DNA from 3 places in the Pseudidiomarina marina genome. Region 1 is predicted to be linked to each of the others. Evidence: predicted binding sites of a transcription regulator. Region 1 holds the regulator's gene; each other region holds the start of a gene.

Evidence for each region. Region 1 encodes sigma-54, which starts transcription at its own class of promoters, with help from an activator protein. Its sites were predicted from a motif close to GTTGGCACGNNNNTNGNNT; they were not measured.
Region 2: LG272_RS02660 (nitric-oxide reductase large subunit) is a predicted target of sigma-54. The motif match lies at 1,282-1,300, and genes of this name have one in related genera.
Region 3: glnA (glutamate--ammonia ligase) is a predicted target of sigma-54. The motif match lies at 1,165-1,183, and genes of this name have one in related genera.

What each region holds. Positions count from the first base shown of each region.
Region 1 covers NZ_CP085233.1:79,172-81,450, forward strand. The annotation lists gene lptB (LPS export ABC transporter ATP-binding protein) at 1-673, shown strand, start outside; gene LG272_RS00390 (RNA polymerase factor sigma-54) at 682-2,055, shown strand; gene hpf (ribosome hibernation promoting factor) at 2,082-2,279, shown strand, end outside.
Region 2 covers NZ_CP085233.1:550,334-552,612, reverse strand. The annotation lists gene nrdD (anaerobic ribonucleoside-triphosphate reductase) at 1-528, opposite strand, end outside; gene nrdG (anaerobic ribonucleoside-triphosphate reductase activating protein) at 542-994, opposite strand; gene LG272_RS02660 (nitric-oxide reductase large subunit) at 1,398-2,279, shown strand, end outside.
Region 3 covers NZ_CP085233.1:633,095-635,373, reverse strand. The annotation lists gene glnA (glutamate--ammonia ligase) at 1-1,078, opposite strand, end outside; gene LG272_RS03050 (efflux RND transporter permease subunit) at 2,196-2,279, opposite strand, start outside.

The DNA of each region.
Region 1 (2,279 bases):
AGTGAAAGATGTGAGTTTGACCGTCGAATCCGGTCAGATTATCGGCTTGCTTGGCCCCAACGGTGCTGGCAAAACCACCACGTTTTATATGATTGTTGGCTTGGTCAATAATGATAAAGGCCGCATCCTGATTGATGATGACGACATTTCATTACTACCAATGCACGAACGAGCGCGACGCGGAATCGGCTACCTCCCGCAGGAGTCGTCAATTTTCAGGAAACTCACGGTTCGCGACAATATTATGGCAATATTGGAAACGCGAAAGGACCTTGATGCCAATGGTCGTGAAGAACGCTTAGATGGCCTGCTGGAAGAATTTCATATTGGGCACATTGCGAATAGTCTTGGCATGAGCTTGTCGGGTGGTGAACGTCGCCGCGTAGAGATTGCTCGCGCGCTAGCGGCCGATCCTGCATTTATTCTGCTTGATGAACCGTTCGCGGGCGTCGACCCAATTTCAGTATTAGACATTAAAAAAATTATTGAACATTTGAAGAATCGCGGCATTGGCGTTTTGATCACCGATCATAACGTTCGCGAAACCTTATCTGTTTGTGAAAATGCCTACATTGTTAGTCATGGTGAGTTGATTGCGACTGGTGACGCCCATACCATCTTAAATAATCAACAGGTTAAAGACGTGTATTTGGGTGAGCAATTCACCCTTTAGGTGGTGCAATGAAACAAGGCCTGCAGTTTAAATTCTCTCAGCAGCTGTCGATGACGCCGCAGCTGCAGCAGGCAATTAAACTTCTACAACTTTCGACGCTTGAACTACAACAAGAGGTTCAACAAGCGCTCGAAGAAAACCCGTTATTGGAATTAGAACAAGCTGAGGCTGAAGGCGAAACGGCCATTACCGACGATGATGATCTTTGGGATAGTCCTTGTTCTGCGGCACTAGGTCAGTCCAGCTCGAGCTTTGATGGCGAAGACTCAGTGTTTGAAGGGGCCTCAGGCACAACTTTGCAAGACCATTTGATTTGGCAAATGCAACTCTCTCATTTTTCAGCTATCGATGAAGCAATTGCCCTCGCCATCATTGATGCCATTGACGATAGTGGTTACTTGGCGGTTTCTCTGGAAGAAGTTGTAACCGCCGTAAATCGTCAAACCGATGAACCTGTTGAACTCGATGAAGCGGCTGTCGTATTAAAACGCATCCAACATTTTGACCCCATTGGGGTTGGTGCTCGTGATGTCGGCGAATGTCTCACCTTACAACTCCAACAATTGCCCCATGATACGCCGTGGCGTAACGAAGCGTTAGCAACTGTGCGTGAGCATTTGGCTTTGCTTGGATCACGCGATTACCGAACTTTAGCACGTCGATTGCGTTTAAATGAAGACGACCTCGCTGCTGTGATTGACCTCATTCAACACCTTCAGCCGCGGCCTGGCGAAGCGTTTAACAATAGCGACGATGACTACGTTATTCCCGATGTTTTGGTGCGCAAGAAAAATAATCGCTGGATGGTTGAGCTAAATCCAGAAAGTGTGCCTAAACTTAAAGTGAACGAAAGTTACATGAAGTTATGCCAAGGAACGCGCCAAACCGACGACATGCAATACATACGCCAACAAACACAAGAAGCGAAATGGTTTATCCGCAGCCTTGAAAGCCGCAACGAAACGCTGCTGAAGGTCGCGAATGCTATTGTATTGCGTCAACAAGGATTCTTTGAACACGGTGAAGAAGCAATGAAACCAATGGTGTTAGCGGATATTGCAAGCGCTGTTGAGATGCATGAATCAACTATTTCTCGAGTAACCACGCAAAAGTATATGCATTCACCGCGTGGTGTGTTTGAATTGAAGTACTTCTTCTCAAGTCAGCTCGGTACTGATACTGGAGGGGAAGCTTCATCAACGGCCATTCGGGCGTTGTTGAAAAAGCTAGTTGCTGCGGAAAACCCGAAAAAGCCGCTGAGTGACAGTAAACTAACTGAACTCCTCGCGGAACAAGGTATCCAAGTAGCTAGACGGACCATTGCGAAGTATCGAGAGGCGCTCAATATTCCGCCCTCGAGTCAACGCAAACGTCTTATCTGAATCTTGGACAACAGAAGGAAGATGTTATGCAAATTAATCTGACTGGTCATCACGTAGAAATCACTGACGCATTACGCGAGTACGTCGATAGCAAATTTAGTAAACTCGAGCGACATTTTGACCACATAAACAACGTCCATGTCATTTTAAATGTTGAAAAGTTGACGCAAAAAGCGGAAGCTACGCTGCATTTGAATGGCGGCGAAATTTTCGCAGATTCAGAG
Region 2 (2,279 bases), 470 kb from region 1:
AAGGTAGTTATCGCCATAATCACGACGCGCAAAATGATCGAAGTAAGCCAAAAATTCGACCGTCGCGACTGCACCGGCAAACTGTGAGCTGACAGCAAAAACGAAGTTTACGAAGGTGCCGCAGAAGCTTTCGAGATGTTTTGGCGCTTTTGACTCACCACCGAGTTTCGTTAAACCATCACGCAAAAACGGATACATTGTCACCGACACACAATAAGGCTTCAAACTGGTTTCGTCGTGCACATAAATCTCGTGATCTTCAATTTGACGAATGTATTCTTGAGCCAAATCATCACCAAACAGTTCGCCAATTTTGGTACTGACTTGTTTACGATTTACTTGCACGAAAAAGTCTTTCATTAATTCCGCTTCAAGGGTCGCAATATTTTTCTGGGTGACGTTGGCGTTGGCATCCATTTTTGAACCATCAGCAGCATTTTGTGCAGCTAAGTACTGCTTGATAAAGTCCATTTTCGCGTCAACTTGTTCAGGGTGTAAGCGCAGCATTGTTCTTCTCCATTTATTTATTATTTATAACCGGCTACGTTGTGATAAACCGGCAATTGAGTCGTTGCTGATTGCGTAAGTCATAGAACTTCTGGTTGGTGGTGGGGCTGTCTAGGCCACCAAGCTCCGCAATCCATGGCCCCGTTTTGAGGTAGGTCAAGTGTTGCTTAATCGCTTGCGACACGTCGTCATAACCGGTGTATAAACAAGTTTCGAGACCGGCGTCACGGCTCATTTTCAGTAGCGCAATGAGCGCATCGGGCTGCCATTCGCCGCCAAGAAACAATACACAGGTAATCAGGTTGCGATACTGTGCCAAACGCGCCGCGAAGTAGTCGGTAGTTAGCGCCTCACCACTACCCACTGGCCAACTATCGACGCTGTGGCACCCTTTGCATCCCACTGGACAGCCGGTGATGGTATAAGCAAGGGAGACTTCTCCAGGAACCTCCTGAAATACCACCTGTTCAGCACTGTATCGCAACATGAAATACCTATATATTGTGTAAGGTTATATATAAATCACCATATATTGTGTTTCAGCATAGTCTCGACACACAAAGCTGCCTTGATCTAGATCAATAAAAACTACCTCCAATGGGTATACCCCAAACAATCCTTTTGTTTACCCCTTTAGCTCAATTTCTTGTGGACTAGGGCTCTGCCATTCTATACGCGGGTAATTTCTACCGAGGCGGTTTAAATGACCGCTGAAGAATTGGGTTGATTTAACCCAATAAATTTAAATAAACGTGCTTTTTCAGTGAGATAAAACTTGGCACGGGGCTTGCTAGACAATCGACGTGTGCGCAACCCATGTCGTAACACAGCGCAAACGTGATTAAAGGGAGAATCAACAATGCAACAACATCAACAGCCGGAGGTGCCACATGGCCGGTTATAAAAAATTATGGTGGACATTGATTGCCATTTTGGCGATTACCTTTGGTGTCCTCGGTTATTTCGGTAAAGAAGTTTACCGTGTCGCTCCGCCTATTCCTGATCAAGTAGTGACCGAATCGGGTCAAGTATTGATGACGGAAGAGACGATTCTTGATGGTCAAACCGCATGGCAATCAGTCGGTGGTATGCAACTCGGCTCGATTTGGGGTCATGGTGCGTATCAGGCGCCAGACTGGACTGCCGATTGGTTACACCGCGAGTTGTTAGCATGGTTAGAAATTACCGCGCAAAACACCTACGGCCAAAGCTATGAAAGCTTAACTGAAGCGCAACAGAACGCGCTACAGTTTGAGTTAAAGCAAGAATATCGTAACCCTCAGTACGACGCTGCAACCGATACGCTTACGGTTGATGCCGTTCGTGCTGAAGCAATTGCACAAACTGCTGAGTACTACAGCCGTTTGTTCAGCGATGACTTGTCACTGCGTAGCACGCGCGAAAGCTATGCGATGAAAGAGAACACCTTACCAAGCGCAGAACGTCGCGACGTCATGACTCAGTTCTTCTTCTGGACTGCTTGGGCTGCCGCAACTGAGCGCCCTGATAGCGACGTGACTTATACCAATAACTGGCCGCATGAGCCGTTAATTGATAACAAACCAAGTGCTGAAAATATCATCTGGTCATTGGTATCAATTATCTTGTTAATTGCCGGTGTTGGTGCCTTGATTTGGGCGTGGGCGTTCTTGCGTGAACATGACGAAGAAGAGCCTGAAGCACCGAAGAAAGACCCTATCAGTCTGGTTAATTTAACTCCATCACAAAAAGCCTTGGGTAAATACCTGTTCTTGGTGATGGCGTTGTTCATT
Region 3 (2,279 bases), 550 kb from region 1:
CCTCAATACGACGCGCTTTCGCACTAGCAACCACAGGAATACGAATTGACGCAGAACGGTTACGCGCAGAGTACGCCAACATAACCGGTGCTTCGTAGCCTGGCACCAAACGTTTGTACGAGTTGGTGGTTGGGTTACAGAACGCGTTCAAAGCACGCGCATGTTTGATGATACCGCCAATGTAATAAAGCGCCATTTCGCTCAAGCCACCGTACTGATCGCCTGCGAACAAGTTCTTGCCGTCTTTGCTAATTGACATGTGAACGTGCATACCAGAACCGTTATCACCAACAATTGGTTTCGGCATAAAGGTAGCGGTCATACCGTATGAATGCGCTACGTTATGTACCACATACTTATAAATTTGAATCTCGTCAGCTTTTTTCACCAACGTATTAAAGCGGGTTGCCACCTCGTTTTGACCGGCAGTTGCCACTTCATGGTGGTGCGCTTCAACGACTAAGCCCATGTCTTCCATCACGGTGCTCATGGTGCTACGAATATCGTGCGCTGAATCAACGGGTGGTACTGGGAAGTAACCGCCTTTCACACCTGGACGGTGCGCCAAGTTACCATCTTTGTATTCTTTGCCCGAGTTCCACTTCGCTTCTTCTGCTTCAATTTTATAGAAGCTACCGCTCATGTCCGTGTGGAAACGCACATCGTTGAACAAGAAAAACTCTGGCTCTGGACCGAAGAACGCCGTGTCGCCAATGCCCATGCTTTGCAAATACTCTTCCGCACGACGCGCAATTGAACGCGGGTCACGGTCATAACCTTGCATGGTGTCTGGCTCAAGAATGTCGCACACCACATTCATCGTTACTTCGTCAGTGAACGGGTCAAGTACAATCGAGCTACAATCAGGCATAAGCACCATGTCTGACTCATTGATGCCTTTCCAGCCACCAATAGACGAACCATCAAACATCTTGCCTTCTTCGAAGAACTCTTCATTAATTTGCGAAACCGGGATGGTCACATGCTGCTCTTTACCTTTAGTATCGGTAAAGCGTAAATCCACGAATTTGACATCGTGTTCTTCAATGTAAGCCATAACGTCTTGTGGTGTTGTCATGTGATCCTCCGCGATCGTGCATGTCTAGTTTCAGAATTGAGTATAGCAAGCATTGCTTGTTGCGCTTGCACCTTTGCACCAAATTAAAGCAAAAACGATGCCAAGATTGGTTTTGGTTCACTTTTCAATGGGTTAACGTTGTTCTGGTACGGCTAGGGTGCTGTGCATTGGCTTTATTTGCACCATTGTAGTGCAAATTCATGCACCACGGAAGTGCAAGGGCTCGAAAAGCGTTGTTCGTTATTCGTTGTTCGTTATTCGTTATTCGAAAGAGCGAAGAGCGAAGAGCGAAAGACGAACTGCGTAGTTCTTGGTTTGTGCGCGTCGCTGTTTGTAGGAGATAAACTCTGTTCGACTCTCGCTCCCGCACAGCCTAGAGATCCCATTCACCGGCTCACGTCATACACCTACTCACGTCATACATTTGCTCATCTCATACACCTGTTCATCTCATACACCGGCTCACGTCATACATCTGTTCATCTCATACACCTGCTCACGTCATACATTTGCTCATCTCATGCACCTGTTCATCTCATACACCTGCTCACGTCATACATTTGCTCATCTCATGCATCTGCTCATCTCATACACCTACTCACGTCATACATCTGTTCATCTCATACACCTGTTCATCTCGTACACCTACTCACGTCATACATTTGTTCATCTCATACACCTGCTCATCTCGTACACCTGCTCACGTCATACATTTGCTCATCTCATAGATTTTTCAGACGAATCGCGTGATTTTCCGTGTTGAACCTATTCAACTTACCAAAAAGGCTGATGTAACGGTGTGGGGCATGTGCTTTTATTTTGGCTGTTCAGTTGCATCAAAAATGGAGCAAAAAAGCCCCCTTCAAATGCTGCATTTTTGATGCAACTGAACACCCTTTTTCTGAGCCGACATACATGCTTGATAGGGCTTTCTATTATGGGTTCGGGGTTCGGGGTTCGGGGTTCGGGGTTCGGGGTTCGCGAACAGGGCGAAGCCCGGACGAACAGCGTAGCGCACGAAGCACGAACTACGCTGTTTGTTTGAGGGTTTCGTTATTGGCTTTCGCTTTTTCGAATAACGAATAACGAATAACGAATAACCAATAACGATTAACGATTAACGCTCTCGAGCGGTCCGGCGCCGCAGGAGCGACGCGTACAGCAATGGAATGACCACCAGCGTCAACGCCGTAGAGACCGC